3 regions of the Cupriavidus sp. PET2-C1 genome follow, and region 3 is predicted to be linked to each of the others. Evidence: predicted binding sites of a transcription regulator. Region 3 holds the regulator's gene; each other region holds the start of a gene.
The links. Region 3 encodes LexA, which represses DNA repair genes until DNA is damaged. Its sites were predicted from a motif close to ACTGTATNNNNATACAGT; they were not measured.

Region 1: a site for LexA is predicted at 1,121-1,138, ahead of ACX12D_RS01905 (ATP-dependent helicase). Genes of this name have one in related genera too.
Region 2: a site for LexA is predicted at 2,567-2,584, ahead of recA (recombinase RecA). Genes of this name have one in related genera too.

Annotation. Positions count from the first base shown of each region.
Region 1 is NZ_CM137259.1:421,252-426,627, reverse strand. It holds gene ACX12D_RS01915 (thioredoxin domain-containing protein) at 1-342, shown strand, start outside; gene ACX12D_RS01910 (TlpA disulfide reductase family protein) at 466-1,020, shown strand; gene ACX12D_RS01905 (ATP-dependent helicase) at 1,283-3,352, shown strand; gene cmdF (tyrosine 2,3-aminomutase) at 3,375-5,009, opposite strand; gene ACX12D_RS01895 (sigma-54-dependent transcriptional regulator) at 5,151-5,376, opposite strand, start outside.
Region 2 is NZ_CM137259.1:702,274-707,649, reverse strand. It holds gene ACX12D_RS03240 (DUF2889 domain-containing protein) at 1-343, opposite strand, end outside; gene recX (recombination regulator RecX) at 661-1,128, opposite strand; gene recA (recombinase RecA) at 1,284-2,357, opposite strand; gene ACX12D_RS03225 (response regulator) at 2,655-3,341, shown strand; gene ACX12D_RS03220 (sensor histidine kinase N-terminal domain-containing protein) at 3,450-5,006, shown strand; gene ACX12D_RS03215 (DUF4212 domain-containing protein) at 5,003-5,320, shown strand.
Region 3 is NZ_CM137259.1:2,547,443-2,552,818, reverse strand. It holds gene ACX12D_RS11555 (class I SAM-dependent methyltransferase) at 1-538, shown strand, start outside; gene ACX12D_RS11550 (hypothetical protein) at 607-885, shown strand; tRNA gene ACX12D_RS11545 (tRNA-His) at 1,339-1,414, opposite strand; gene ACX12D_RS11540 (hypothetical protein) at 1,520-1,690, opposite strand; gene lexA (transcriptional repressor LexA) at 1,799-2,455, opposite strand; gene ACX12D_RS11530 (asparaginase) at 2,714-3,712, shown strand; gene rpsF (30S ribosomal protein S6) at 3,814-4,188, shown strand; gene priB (primosomal replication protein N) at 4,263-4,562, shown strand; gene rpsR (30S ribosomal protein S18) at 4,566-4,844, shown strand; gene rplI (50S ribosomal protein L9) at 4,876-5,328, shown strand.

The DNA of each region.
Region 1 (5,376 bases), 2.1 Mb from region 3:
GGCGAGCCCCTGGTGGTGCTGGTGACACTGCCCGGCTGCGTGTACTGCGAAACGGTGCGCCGCAACTATCTCGGCCCGCAAGCCGCGGCGGGCGAAATCGAGGCGCGCGAGCTCGACATGACCGCCGACACGCCCCTGCGCAACGCCGATGGCAGCATGACCACCGCACGCGAATGGGCGCGCAGCCGCAATGTAGCGGTAGCACCCACGGTGCTCTTCCTTGACGCGCGCGGCCGCTCGCTGGCCACGCCGCTACGTGGCATGCAGCCCGATTTCTATGGCGCCTACCTTGAGCAGGCGCTGGACCAGGCCCGCTCGGCCTTGGCAAGCAAGGCGCATTGAGGCGCACGATGGCGCACCCGGCTGCGGCCAATCGTCGCATCCGCGGCGGCTCGGTGAATGCAGCCGGCAGCGCCTTGGCAGCGGCAGTAGAATAGTGGCTTGTCTGACCTGTCGGCGAGCATCATGACGACCTCCGCTTCCCCCACCACACCCACCCCGGCAAGCACCGCCTCGCGCAAGCGGTGGCCTGTGATCGCCGCCGTGCTGCTGGTTGCCGTGCTGGGTTGGTTCGGCTATCGCGCCGTCGCCCCCGCCAATGCGGCGCCGCCCGCCACGTTCACGCTGCTGTCGGGCGAGAAGATCAGCACCTCCGATCTCAAGGGCAAGGTCTACCTGGTCAACTTCTGGGCCACCAGCTGCGTCACCTGCGTCAAGGAAATGCCGGACATGGTCCGCACCTATGACAAGTTCAAGGGCAAGGGCCTGGAGTTCGTCGCCGTGGCAATGAGCTATGACCCGCCCATGTACGTGATGAACTATGCGCAAACGCGCAAGCTGCCGTTCAAGGTGGCGATGGATTCCGACGGCGCGGCCGCCAAGGCATTCGGCGAAGTGCAGCTGACCCCGACCACCTTCGTGATCGACAAGGACGGCCACATCCTCAAGCGCTATGTGGGCGAGCCCGAGTGGGACGCGCTGCACAAGCTGCTCGACGGCGCGCTCGCCAAGGCGGCCTGAGCCACCGCCCGGCTCACCGCCTCCGCCCAGAAAGGTGCCTTCCATGGCACCTTTTTTATTGCCTGGGCGCGCCCGGGCAATGCCCGGCTTGCGCAGCCCGGCTGTATGGATATACAGTTGCCAGCAGCTTTCCCCGCCCATGCTGGCCAGCGCACTTGCGCCCGGCATCCCCGGCATCCCCTAAGGCCCCCGCTCCGTGTTACTCGATCCCGATCCCAGCGCCGTGCTTTGCGACGCACCCGCCGTCAAGCAGCCCGATACCGTGGATGCCCGCGCCCCCGACACGCCGGCCTACCTGTCGACCCTGAACCCGGAACAGCGCGCGGCCGTGACGCACGAGCCCGCCGCGCCGCTGCTGATCATCGCCGGTGCCGGCTCGGGCAAGACCAACACGCTGGCCCACCGCGTTGCCCATCTAGTGCTGAGCGGCGCAGACCCGCGCCGCATCCTGCTGCTGACGTTCTCGCGCCGCGCGGCGTCGGAAATGGGGCGGCGGGTCGAGCGCATCGTCGACCAGGCGCTGGGCATGCAAGCCTCCGGGGCGGGGCGCGCGGCACTCACATGGTCAGGCACCTTCCACGCCATCGGCGCGCGCCTGCTGCGCGAGTACGCGGAAACGCTTGGCCTGTCGCCCAGCTTCACCATCTGCGATCGCGGCGACGCCGCCGACCTGATGAACGTGGTGCGGCACGACCTGGGCCTGTCGGCCCAGGCTTCGCGGTTCCCGCGCAAGGAAACCTGCCTGTCGATCTACTCGCGCGTGGTCAACACGCAGGCGCCGCTCGAAGACGTGCTCAAGCAATGGTTCCCGCGCTATGCCATGTGGACGGATGCGCTGCGCGGACTATTTGCCGGCTATGTGCAAGCCAAGCAGAAGCAGCAGGTGCTCGACTACGACGACCTGCTGCTCTACTGGGCGCAGGCACTGGCCGAGCCCGCGCTGGCGCAGGACATGGGCGCGCGCTTCGACCACGTGCTGGTGGACGAATACCAGGACACCAATGCGCTGCAGGCTGCCATCCTGCTCGCGCTCAAGCCCGACGGGCGCGGCCTGACGGTGGTGGGCGACGATGCACAGTCGATCTACGCCTTCCGTGGCGCCACGGTGCGCAACATCCTCGATTTCCCCGCGCAGTTCACGCCGGCCGCGGACATGGTCACGCTGTCGCAGAACTACCGCTCCACCCAGCCCATCCTGGCTGCCGCCAACGCGGTGATCAGGCTGGCGGCCGAGCGCTATACCAAGGACCTGTGGTCGGAGCGCGGCTCGGCCGAGAAGCCGGAGATCGTGGTGGTCAACGACGAGGCGGACCAGGCCCGCTATGTGGTCGAGCAGATCCTGGCGCGGCGCGAGGCCGGGCTGGCGCTGCTGTCGCAGGCGGTGCTGTTCCGCGCCGCCGACCACAGCGCGCAGCTGGAGATCGAGCTGGTCCGGCGCAACATCCCGTTCGTGAAGTTCGGCGGCTTGAAGTTCCTGGAATCCACGCACGTGAAGGATGTGCTGGCGGTGGTGCGCTGGCTGGAAAATCCGCGCGACCGCATGGCGGGCTTCCGCAGCCTGCAACTACTGCCTGGCGTGGGGCCCAAGACTGCCGCTCGTGTGCTCGATGCCGTGGAAATCGCCACCGAGCCGCTATTTGCCCTGGAGTCCTTTGAGGCGCCGCCAGCCGCCGCCGAGGCCTGGCCCGACCTGCTGGCGCTGGCGCGCAGCCTGATGGCCCCGGCCGCGCCGTGGCCCTCCGCCTTCGAGCAGGTGGTGGCGTGGTACCAGCCGCACCTTGAGCGCCTGCACGACGACGCTCCCGCACGCGCGGCCGACCTGCAGCAACTGGAGCGTATCGCCGCCACCTACGCGTCGCGCGAGCGCTTCCTGACGGAACTCACGCTCGACCCGCCGGACGCATCGAGCGACGAATCCGGCGTGCCGCTGCGCGACGAGGATTACCTGATCCTGTCCACCATCCACTCGGCCAAGGGCCAGGAATGGAAGGCCGTCTATGTGCTCAACGCCGTCGACGGTTGCATGCCGTCGGACCTGGCCACCGGCACCACCGAGGAAATCGAGGAAGAGCGCCGGCTGCTATACGTTGCCATGACCCGCGCCCGCGACCACCTCGACATCGTGGTGCCGCAGCGTTTCTATGTGCACCAGCAGACCGCCTATGGCGACCGCCATGTCTACGCCTCGCGCACGCGCTTTCTGCCCAACCGCGTGATGCCGCTGTTCCACAGCCGGTCCTGGCCGCCGCCCCCGCCGGTGGCGGATGCGCCGGCCAAGGCGCCGCTGCCCAGGCTGGATCTGGCCGGCCGCATGCGCGATATGTGGAAATGAGGCTGCGCGGCCAGGGCGCGTGTCAGTTGACCGCCGCGCCTGCCGCGCGCACCACCTCCACCAGCGCGCCGGCGCGCAGTTGCGCGGCAATGGCTTCGATGTCGTCGGTCATGTAGCGATCCATCGCCAGGAACGGCACGCGCTCGCGCACAAAGGCAAAGACCGCGCGGCCCGCCGGCGACAGGCTTTCCACCGCGCCTGCCAGCTCGGCGGCCTGGCAGGCTGCGAGCAGTTCCACGGCGAGGATGTACTGGTTGTTGTCGATGATGCGGCGTGCATTGCGCGCGCCGATCAGGCCCATGCTCACCACGTCCTGGTTGTCGCCGTTGGACGGCACGCTCTGGATGCTGGCCGGGCTGCAGATGGTGCGGTTCTCGGCGATCAGCGCGGTGGCCGGATACTGCGCGCCGGCAAACCCGCAGCTCAGGCCCTCGTTGGCGGCCGCCAGGAAAGCCGGCAAGCCGTTATTCAGGTGCGGGCTGAGCAGGCGGTTGAGGCGGCGCTCCGACACCACGCCAAGCTGCGTGGCCGCGATGGCGAGGAAGTCCATGGCGAACGCCACTTGCTGGCCGTGGAAATTGCCGCCGTGGAACAGCTCGCCGTCGTCGAAGAACAGCGGATTGTCGTTGGACGAATTCAGCTCGCGCTCGACCACGGTGGCGCAGTGGCCCAGCGTGTCGCGCACCGCGCCCAGCACCTGCGGAATGCAGCGCAGCGTGTAGGCCTTTTGGATAAACACGCCGGTGCCGGTGTTCTTCTCGTCGCCCGCGCGGGTCTTCATTTCCCCCGCCAGCTGGCCATGCCCTGAGAGGCGCGTGGATCCCGCCAGCAGCGCGCGCAGGTTGGCCGCCGATTGCACCTGGCCCGGATGCGGCTTGGCAATATCGTGGCCGTGGGTCATGAAGGCGTCGGCCGAGGCGTTCAGCCCTTCCAGCGCCAGCGCCGCGATGATCTCGGCCTGCGTCACCTGGGCGCGCATGGTTTCCAGCAGCAGGCACGCCATGCCGGTCATGGCCGAGGTGCCGTTGATCAGGGCCAGCCCTTCCTTGTGGGACAGCTTGATCGGCTCGATGCCATGCTCGCGCAATACCTGCGCGGTGGGCGCGGTGGTGCCGTCGGCCAGCAGCACCTTGCCTTCGCCGATCAGAGTAATGGCGATATGCGAGAGCGGCGCGAGGTCGCCGCTGGCGCCGAGCGAGCCCACCTGCGGCACGGCGGGCGTGATGCCCGCCTCGACATAACGCAGCAATTGCTCGATCACCAGCGGGCGTACCGCCGAATAGCCCCGCGCCAGCGCATTGGCGCGCGCGACCATCATCGCGCGCACTTCTTCGCGCCCGAACAGCGGGCCCACGCCGGCGCAGTGGCTGCGCAACAGGTTTTCCTGCAGGGCGCCGGCATGCTCGATATCCACCCAGTTATGCACCAGCTCGCCAAAGCCGGTGGAAACGCCGTAGATGGGGATATTGGACGAGGCAAGTTCCTCGAAACGCGCACGCGCATCCGCCACATGGGCACGCGCGGCCTGGTCCAGGCTGGCCTGGCGACGGCCTTGCGCCACCTGCGCCAGCGCCGCGGCGGTGAGTTGCTGGCCATCGACCTCGACGGCCGTGCCGCCCAGGCGGCTGGAAGCGTGCTGGCTGGATACCTCGTTCATTGCGTGTTCCGGGTGAGCTGTTCGGGCCCGCGAGTGTATCAAGAGATGTCGACTCGCAGCGCACAGCGCCCGGTTAGCCCGGTTAGCCCGGTTGGCCCGGTTAGCCCGGAAACGCCCGAAGCGCCGGAAGCGCCGGAAGCGCTACAGCCCGTAGCGCTTGATCTTGTCATACAGCGTGGCCTTGCCCACCTGCAGCAGATCCGCCGCCTGGCTGACCGCGCCGCCGGTGCGCGCCAGCGTATCGGCGATGACGGCGCGCTCGTAGTGCTCCATGCGCTCCTTGAGCGGCGTGGAGTCGTCGAGCGCATCGGCGCGCGTGCCACCCTCGGGCACGCCCAGCACCAGGCGGTCGGCGGCGTTGCGCAGC
Region 2 (5,376 bases), 1.8 Mb from region 3:
GGCGCTCTTTCACCGACTTGCGGAAACCCTTCATCAGGTTCAGGCCGATCAGCTTGCGGTAGGCCGGGCCGATGGTGTCGCACTGGCCGGGATAAGGCACCCAGTCGGAACAGGCATCGGCGTCCACGACGTTCATGCGCAGGTCAATGGTGACGCGCAGCCACAAATCGTGCAGCGGCTCGCCCACCGGGCGCACGCCGCCGCCGGCCAGCGGAATCTCGCGCGGCTTGGTGTCAGTCAGGCGCGCTTCGATGTCCCATAGGCCGTCGTCCCTAAGATAAGCCTCCGCCGTGATGGCACGACGGTGACGCAGGGCGCGATTGACGGGCGGGGAAAGCGGCATAACACCAGGCAGGAGCGGGAGAAATGGACGGCTGGGCCGGAAAACCGCAGGATTTTAACATGCCGGACAACCTTGGCCGGGAACAAACTGCGCGCGGCGCTGTTGTCCGGGATTGTCGAGCGACGGCCAAGCCCCGCGCATACGGAAAAATCGCGGCATTGCGGGGGAAACGGCCTAAGGCATCAAGCCGTGAACAAGGCGTGAAGATTCGGAATACGCCTACTGGCAAAGCAGGTATGTGCCCGAAACCGGTGCAGGACAGGACCGTGACATCACCGCGGCATCACTTGAACTTGTGGCTGCCGCGCCGGCGGACGTCAGTCACTGCCGTCCAGCCATTCATCCGCCCCTTTGATCACCTGGCTCACCACCGAGCGGGAAAAACCGCGGGCGACCATAAAGCGGATCTGCTTGGCCTTGTCTTCCGGCGTGGCGGGCGGCGTGCCAAAACGCTTTTGCCAGACCGCGCGGCCGCGCTCCAGCTCCGACCCGCGCAGGCGATCCTGCAGGTCGGCAAGCTGATCGCCGCCGAGCTGATGGGTGCGGGCTTCCTGCATCACGCGGGCGGCGCCATAGCGGGCCGCGCGCCGATGCACCAGGCTGTCGACAAAGCGCGCGTTGGACAGCCAGTTCTCGCGCTCCAGCGCATCCAGCAGTTGCTCGAGGGCCTCGGGAGACTCGGCGTGCGGGGCCAGCTTGCGCGCCAGCTCCGCCCGGCTGTGCTCGCGCCGCGACAGGTAGCCGACGGCGCGGGCTTTCAGGGAGAGAGGAGGACGGGTAGCCATGGGGGAAGGCGCGCTTGAACACCGCGCATTGTCAATGCGCTTTATCAATGCGTTTTATAGATGCGCTTTAAAAATGCAAACCGGGGCGGCGCGCGTCGCTGCGCGTGCCGCCCCGGGGTGGGGATCGCGGCCGGAAATGCCCCGGCCAGCGAAGCTCAGTCTTCGGCGGTGACCACGGCGCCGGCGGTGGCCGGCGTGCCGTTCATCAGGACCACGCCCAGCGACTCGCGCACCTTGTTCTCGATCTCGTCGGCGATGTCCGGATTTTCGCGCAGGTATTCACGCGCGTTGTCCTTGCCCTGGCCGATCTTCTCGCCCTTGTAGCTGTACCACGCGCCCGACTTCTCGACGACCTTGGCGTCCACGCCGAGGTCGATGATTTCGCCCTGGCGCGAGATGCCCTGGCCATAGAGGATGTCGAAGAAGGCTTCGCGGAACGGCGGCGATACCTTGTTCTTGACCACCTTGACCTTGGTTTCGTTGCCGATCACCTCATCGCCCTTCTTGATCGAGCCGATGCGGCGGATGTCCAGGCGCACCGAGGCGTAGAACTTCAGCGCATTGCCGCCGGTGGTGGTTTCGGGCGAGCCGAACATCACGCCGATCTTCATGCGGATCTGGTTGATGAAGATCACCAGGCAGTTGGTGCGCTTGATGGTGCCGGTCAGCTTGCGCAGCGCCTGGCTCATCAGGCGGGCCTGCAGGCCCGGCAGCGAATCGCCCATCTCGCCTTCGATTTCGGCCTTGGGCACCAGGGCCGCCACCGAGTCGATCACGATCAGGTCGACCGAGCCCGAGCGCACCAGCGCGTCGGTGATTTCCAGTGCCTGCTCGCCGGTGTCGGGCTGGGAGATCAGCAGGTCGCCCACGGACACGCCGAGCTTGCCGGCATAGTTGACGTCGAGCGCGTGCTCGGCATCGATAAAGGCGCAGGTGCCGCCCAGCTTTTGCATTTCGGCCACGACCTGCAGCGTCAGCGTGGTCTTGCCCGAGGATTCCGGACCGTAGATTTCCACCACGCGGCCGCGCGGCAGGCCGCCGACGCCCAGCGCGATGTCCAGGCCCAGCGAGCCGGTGGACACGACCTGGATATCCTGGTCGATGTCGGCCTCGCCCAGTTTCATGATCGAGCCCTTGCCGAACTGCTTCTCGATCTGGGCCAGCGCGGCCGCCAGCGCCTTCTGCTTTTCGGCGCTTACGCCAGCACCCGCCTTCTTGCCGTCATCCATGGTCGTCCTTCCGTCAATGGTGTATAAATAGGCCGCATGTGGCGCGCCGCCTGCTTTTGCGGGTAACCGCCCGACCCGCGCCGCGCCGCGAACTCCTGATGACAATGTACCTGGCAGCAGGGGCAAACATTGGGCAAACGTCGGTAATTCGTTCGTTGCTAAATTCAGTACGATCCGGCCCGCTCACTGCGCGACCGGATCAAGCGAGTACTGTATAAAAAAACAGTATGCTTGGCAAGTCCCGCACGCGTCATTTGATGTAAAGCGACGACTAAGCCGGCCAGGGTGGAGACAACCATGCGTATTCTGATCGCCGAAGATGACGATGTGCTGGCAGATGGCCTGACACGCTCATTACGTCACTCCGGCTATGCCGTCGACCATGTCGCCAGTGGGGTTGAAGCCGACTCGGCGCTCTCGACCCAGACCTTCGACCTCCTGATCCTCGATCTCGGCCTGCCCCGCATGCCCGGGCTGGAAGTGCTCAAGCGCCTGCGCACGCGCGGCGCCATGCTGCCGGTGCTGATCCTGACCGCGGCCGACGGCGTCGATGAGCGCGTCAAGGGCCTGGACCTGGGCGCCGACGACTACATGGCCAAGCCCTTCGCCCTGTCCGAGCTGGAAGCCCGCGTGCGCGCGCTGGTGCGGCGCGGCGCCGGCGGCGGCGCCACGCTCACGCGCCACGGCCCGCTGGCCTTCGACCAGGTTGGCCGCATCGCCTACCTGAACGAGCAGATGCTGGATCTCTCCGCGCGCGAAGTCGGACTGCTGGAGATCCTGCTCACCCGCACCGGGCGGCTGGTATCCAAGGAGCAGCTGGTCGACCACCTGTGCGAATGGGGCGAAGAGGTCAGCAACAATGCCATCGAAGTCTATGTGCACCGGCTGCGCAAGAAGATCGAGGTGGGCGGGATCCGCATTGCCACGGTACGCGGGCTGGGCTACTGCCTGGAGAAATTCCAGGCCGCCGTGGCGCACGACTAGAATGCGCCATTAGAATCATCAGAATCAGAATCGGCTTGGGCACCGTTTCCCTTTCCCTTTGACGGCATGCCGGCGACACCGCCAAGACCTGCCCGACACCCCCTCCCCATGAGCCTGCTGCGACTGCCCCGGCGGCGCGCACGGGCCGCACGGCCCGCGCGCGCGCCCTCCCCGCCCGATGAGATCGTCAGCGACGAAACGCTGGCCGGCGCCCTGCCGCACCTTGAAGACAGCGCGGGCCATCCGTCGCCGCGCTCGCTGTTCGGCGAAATACTGGACTGGATGCTGGCGCCGCTGCTGCTGTTGTGGCCGATGAGCATTGCCGTGACCTACCTGGTGGCGAAGTCCATCGCCAACGGGCCCTTCGACCGCTCGCTGGAGGCCAGCGCCATCGTGCTGTCGCAGCAGGTGCGCGAGGTCAACGGGCGCGTCACGCTGCAGTTGCCACTGTCCGCGCGCGAAATCCTGCGGGCCGATGAAACCGACAACATTTACTACCAGGTGGTGGGCACGCACGGCGAGTTCGTCGCCGGGGACAACGACATGCCGCTGCCCGGCGAGGACGATCGCGGCCACGCCGGGCTGGTCTCGCTGCGCGACGACCGCATCGCGGGCAACGACGTGCGCGTGGCCTACACCTATGTCGACCTGAAGCAGGCGGGCGACGCGCAGCCGGTGCTGGTGCAGGTTGGCGAGACGCTCGACAAGCGCGCGCGGCTGGCCAATGAAATCATCAAGGGCGTGATCCTGCCGCAGTTCGTGATCCTGCCGCTGGCGGTGGTGCTGGTGTGGTTTGGCCTCACACGCGGGCTGGCCCCGCTGACCTCGATCCAGCAGCGCATCCGCGCGCGCAACCCTGGCGACACCAGCCCCATCGACGAGCGCGCCGCGCCGCAGGAAATCACACCGCTGGTGGCCTCGTTCAACGACCTGCTCGCGCGGCTCGACATGTCCGTGCAGACGCAGAAGCGCTTTATCGCAGATGCCGCCCACCAGATGAAGACACCGCTGGCCGGGCTGCGCATGCAGGCGGAACTGGCGCAGCGCGAGCAATCGCCCGAGGAGCTGCGCAAGTCGCTGGCGCAGATCGCCGGCAGCTCGGAGCGCGCGGCTCACCTGGTGACGCAGCTGCTGTCGCTGGCGCGCATGGAGAACCTGGCCGGCGCCGGCAGCATGGCACCGCTGGACCTGGCCGCGCTCGCGCGCGAGGTGGTCAAGGACTGGCTGCCGCAGGCGTGGGCGCGCCGCATCGACCTCGGCGTGGATGCCGACGATCACCCGGTGATGGTGCAAGGCAATCGCCTGATGCTGACCGAGATGCTCAACAACCTGATCGACAACGCCATCCGCTACACGCCGTCCGATGGCCACGCCACCGTGCGCGTCAGCGCGGATGCGTTCGAGCCCTTCGCGTACCTCGAAGTGGAAGACACCGGCCCCGGCATCCCGGTGGCAGAGCGCGAGCGCGTGATGGAACGGTTCTACCGCGTGCTCGGCACCCAGACCCAGGGCAGCGGCCTGGGCCTGGCCATCGTGCGCGAGATCGTGCAGCAGCACGGCGGCGATGTCAGCATCCTCGACCATGTCTACCAGACGGAGCCGCGCCTGGCCGGCGCATGCTTTCGCATCACGCTGCGCCGGCCATCTCCCCTGGAGCCTGCATGACCAATCCCGACCACGCGCGCGGCGGGCGCGACCAGGCCGATCAGTCCGAGCGCCGCGCGTGGCATCGCAACCTGCGCTGGATTGCCGTGCTGCTGTCGATCTGGTTCGTCGTCACCTTCGTGGTCGCCTGGTATGCGCGCGAGCTGCGCTTCGATTTCTTCGGCTGGCCCTTCTCGTTCTGGGTCGGCGCGCAGGGCGCGCTGATCGTCTACGTCCTGATGGCGGCAATCTATGCCTGGCGCATGAACCGCGATGAAGACGATGACGCCGGCGAGCTGCCCGTGCCCGCCCGCCGGCATGACGATGCTGCATAGCAAGAAGCCCGGCCCTGCCGCTCGAAGCTGATTGTCACAAGGCTCTCCGGAGGCCC
Region 3 (5,376 bases):
GCACATTCTGTTCGAGGATGTCCATCGCGACGTTCTGCACCTGTTTCCACATACGCCCAGCGGCATTCTGGACATCGGCGCTGGATCGGGCCGCGATGCAGCCGCGCTTACTCGGTTGGGACATCGCGTTGTGGCTCTGGAACCCACCCTTGAACTGCGTCAAGAGGGGCAGCGTATTCACGCGGCTTTGCCCATTGAATGGGTGGATGACGCGCTGCCGTGCCTATCGGCGATGCGAGCCAGGCGTGAGCATTTTGATCTCATATTGCTAACTGCCGTATGGATGCATCTTGACGCGGCTGAGCGAGCGATTGCAATGCGTGCCATCGCGGAACTGCTGGCGCCGGGCGCTAGTGTCATCATGTCGCTCAGACATGGGCCTATTCCCCATGGTCGAAGGATGTTTGACGTGTCTGCCGATGAGACGCTGGAACTTGGCCGAGCGATCGGCTTGGTTGAACGCTATATCGGGCAGCGCAAGGATACGCAGGGCCGCGACTCGGTCTCCTGGAGCGTGATTGCATTGCAGATGGGGTAGCCGACGAACTGCTCAGGGATGCGCGGATTGGCCATGTTAGGATCTCAGCGAGGCTCTGGGAGATGGCCATGGTTCAAAAGTTATTCTACGAACTACCCGCGGACGAGCGTGAGAATTTCGAGTCCGCTTGCGCGCGGCACGGATTTGTACCAGAGGATTTCGATGTCGCAGCAGAGGAGGGCACTCCGCTGGCCGACAGCCTGAATCACACGCTGCGGGAAATCACCGTCACCCGTGTAATCGGAAGCGAAGTTCGGCGCTATCCAGACGGGGCGGGGTCTTCGTGGATAGCGGCGTTCGAGCAAGACCTGCTGCAGGATGTCTTTGGCTTCCCTCTTGCCGATTAGTTGGTTTTTCACTTTGAGGCAATGAAGGCCTTATAGGCAGAATTAAAATATCTTTATCCAAATTCGATGCCAATATTCGTTGCTGGACACGCCGGCGCGCCCAAGAGTCAGTGCATCACTCACGTCTCCAGGCAACGAGTATCGGGCGGGGGCATTGCAGTGCACAGCTACTGTGCGGATTCGCAGTGAATCCGAATGCGAGCGTAGAAAGCAGAGCGCCGAATTGTCAACGGATGGTTTCGCCGGGCAAGAACGTGTGATGGGATTGCGGGGGGAGGGTAGGAGCGCGCGGCGCACATGGGCGGCCCGGCATAGCGATACCTCTGCTTGCGTTGCGAGCTTGGGTCGCAATGCCCTTGATCCGAATTACCGCTGCGGGACCTTTCAACGTGCGTTGAGTCCACAAACAAAAACAGCGACTTGGCTAAGTCGCTGTTTTGTAAAGAAAATTCTTGGGGTGGCTGATGGGACTCGAACCCACGACGACAGGAATCACAATCCTGGACTCTACCAACTGAGCTACAGCCACCGTCGATGTCGTTCTGCTTGGTGCCGAACGACGAAGAACAAGATCATACAATGCCAAGAGCAGGATGGCTAGTACTCTGCACAAATTTTTTTCAGTGCCACCTGCTTAACCAGCCAGCTTGGAGGATTCCTCCAACTCGAGCATTCGGCAGATGGCGGCCATGCTGCCAACCATGGTGCGTCGTTGTGCGCCCTGGTAGATGCGTACGCCTTTGGACTGGCGGAAGGGCACGGGCTTGACGGGGCGGCGGGCGGAGAGGCGGTTGGCTGGCAGCATGGCTACACCTGGTGACTTGCAACAACAGTTAGCGGTACCCGCTACGCGGGTGCGTTGGCACAATCGGGTGTCGGCTTGTACGGGGTTCGCCCGCCTCAGCCGCACTCGTCAGAAGGCGCCGGGGCGGATGAGACCGACAGCGATGCCTTCTAGTGAGAACTCTTCACGGCCGGCTTGCACGATGATGCTGGGGAAGTCGGGGTTCTCGGCGATCAGCTCGATGGTGTCGCCGCGGCGGTTGAGGCGTTTGACGGTGACGTCGTCGCCCAGGCGCGCTACAACGATCTTGCCGTTGGCGGCTTCGCTGGCGCGCTTGACGGCGAGCAGGTCGCCATCGAGGATGCCGGCGTCGCGCATGCTGAGACCACGCACCCGCAGGAGGTAATCGGGCTGCACGTCGAACACCGAGGCGTCGACCTGGTATTGGCGGTCGATGTGTTCGGCGGCGAGGATCGGGCTGCCGGCTGCGACGCGCCCTACCAATGGCAGGGTTAGCTGCATGACGCCCGCCATAGGCAGCGAGAACTGGTCGGGTAGCTCGGAGTCGCTGCGGGAGACCTTGAGGCGAATGCCGCGTGAGGCGCCGGGGGTGAGCTCGATCACGCCTTTGCGGGCCAGGGCACGTAAATGTTCCTCGGCTGCATTGGGTGAGGAGAAGCCGAACTTGGCGGCGATCTCTGCGCGCGTGGGCGGGAAGCCCGTGTGCTGGAGGCTGCTGCGGATCAAGTCGAAAATCTGCTGCTGTCGCGGTGTCAGGGTCGCCATGGTCGCCGGTGTTTGAAAGCACTGTATGTTTAAACAGTATGCTGTGATTTTATACAGTATCGAGTGAAGTGCAAGCGGAATTTTTGGGAGTTTGCGCATTGACAGGTGCGTCCCACGGGTCTTGGCGCGTGCCGTGGCGGGTGGGCGGAGGGTTACAATCCGCGGCACTGAAGCGTCTTGCGTTGCGTACTGTTCAACTTTTCTGGCTCCCGGCCACGGTCCCACTTTCCCACTTTCCCACTTTCCCACTTTCCCGCCATGTCTCTCCTGCCTCGTGTCGTCGTGCTCGCTACCGGTGGCACCATTGCCGGTTCGTCGTCCAACCCAGCCAGCAGCGCGAAGTACCAGGCGGCGACGGTGCCGGTGACGGCGCTGCTCGACGCGGTGCCGGCGCTGGGGGCGGTGGCGCGGATCGAGGCCGAGCAGGTTGCGCAGGTGGATAGCAAGGACATGTCGTTCGCGCTCTGGTCCAGGCTGGTGGGGCGCGTGGCGTACTGGTCCGCGCAGCCCGATGTGTCGGGCATTGTCATTACGCACGGCACCGATACCCTGGAGGAGACGGCCATGCTGCTGCACCTGGCTTGCGTGGGTACGGTGCCGGTTGTGCTGACGGCTGCAATGCGGCCGTCGACCTCGTTGTCGGCGGATGGTCCGTTGAACCTGCTGGATGCGGTGCGCGTAGCGGCGGATGCCGGCGCGACGGCGAAGGGCGTGCTGCTGGTGATCAATCAGGAGATTCACGCAGGGCGCGATGTGATGAAGGCGCACACGTCGGCGGTGAATGCGTTTGTGTCGCCGGTAACCGGGCCGATTGGTTTTGTCCAGGACAACCTCGTGCGCTTTGTGCGCACCCCCGGCCGCTTGCCGGCCAAGGCCTGGCCGGTTCCAGGTGCATGGCCGCAGGTCGAGATCGTGGCTAGCTATGCGGAACCGGGCCGGATCGTGGTGGATGCCTTGGCGCAGGCGGGCGTGTCGGGCCTGGTCGTGGCGGCCGCTGGCAACGGGTCGGTCCACCAGTCGCTGGTGGAGGCGCTAACTGATGCTGCCAGCGCCGGCGTGGCAGTGGTGCGCAGTTCGCGCACCGGGGCGGGGCATGTGGCGATTCCAGCGCCTCCCAAGCCGGCCGCGGGCGTTTTTGTTTCGGCCGGCGACCTCAATCCTTATAAAGCGCGCGTGCTCCTGGCGCTGGCTCTGGCCGCGGAGCCAGGACTGGCAAAGGATCCGGCGGCGCTGCAGGCGCTATTCACCGAAAACTGAGGCGGCTTGCTCCCGATAGCAAAAGCACGCTATACTCTAAGGCTATTCAACCTTGCTGCACCGGACATGGCGCTCGGGCAGCTTATCCAAAAGGAGCGTCAATGCGTCATTACGAAATCGTATTTATCGTCCATCCGGACCAGAGCGAACAAGTCCCGGCCATGATCGAGCGTTACAAGACGCTGGTCACGTCCCAGGAAGGCCAGATCCACCGCGTGGAAGACTGGGGTCGCCGTCAGATGGCCTACATGATCCAGAAGCTGGCCAAGGCTCATTACGTTTGCCTGAACATCGAATGCGGCAAGGAAACCCTGGCTGAACTCGAACACGCGTTCAAGTTCAACGATGCAGTGCTGCGCCACCTCATCGTTCAGACCAAGAAGGCTGAAACCGCACCGTCCCCGATGATGAAGGAAGTGCAGCGCGAAGAAGCTCGCAAGGCCGCGCAACAGACCAGCGAAGTCCAGGCCGCCTAAGTGCGGACTGTTGTGGTTGCCGCCGGCGTTGATCGCCGCGGCGGCAAGTGCGGGCATCGGTGCGGGAGAGTGCGTTGAACCAGTTAAGGCTCTGCGCAACGCTCGCGGAACGCGATGCCTTGCGTTACACCCCGGCCGGGGTCCCCGTGGTCAACTGCATCTTGCAGTACGCGGGCGAGACGGTCGAGGCGCAAACGCCCAGGCAGGTGGAGTTCGCCATCGCCGCCATGGGAATTGGTCAGATCGGCCAGCGGCTTGAGCGTACCCCGCTCGGCGCGATGCTCGACTGCGAAGGATTCCTGGCCCGCAGGCACCGCAACAGCAAGGCTCTCGTCTTTCACATCACTGGATGTAAAGCATTCGAAAAGGATTGAATCATGGCATTCGTCAAACGTGACAACAAGAACAAGAAGCGCTTCCAACAGCAAAACCCGCTGTTCAAGCGCAAGCGCTTCTGCCGCTTCACCGTGGCTGGCGTGGAACAGATCGACTACAAGGATCTGGACACCCTGAAGGATTTCATCGGCGACAACGGCAAGATCACGCCGGCCCGCCTGACCGGCACCAAGGCGCACTATCAGCGTCAGCTCGACACGGCCATCAAGCGCGCGCGTTTCCTCGCGCTGATGCCCTACACCGACCTGCACAAGAACTGATCGGCCTTAGGTCCGTTAAGGAGAAAACACGATGCAAATTATTCTGCTTGAAAAAGTCATCAACCTGGGCAACCTGGGTGACATCGTTCGCGTGAAGGACGGCTACGCCCGTAACTTCCTGATCCCGAACAAGAAGGCCCGCCGCGCTACCCAGACCGCTATCAGCGAGTTCGAAGTCAAGCGCGCCGAACTGGAAAAGGCAGCCGCTGAAAAGCTGGCAGCTTCGCAAGCCGAAGGCGAAAAGCTGAATGGCCTGACCGTGCAGATCACCCAGAAGTCGGGTGTGGACGGCCGCCTGTTCGGCTCGGTGACCAACGCCGACATCGCTGAAGCTCTGGCTGGCCAAGGCTTCAAGGTCGAGAAGGCGCAAGTGCGCCTGCCGAATGGTCCGCTGAAGGTTGTTGGCGACCACCCGGTCAGCGTCTCGCTGCACACCGACGTGCTGGTCGACGTGACGGTTTCCGTCCTGGGCGAACACGCCTAAGCATCGGCCTTGCTGCCGGTTCCCACTTGTCCTTCGGGCTGGTGGGAG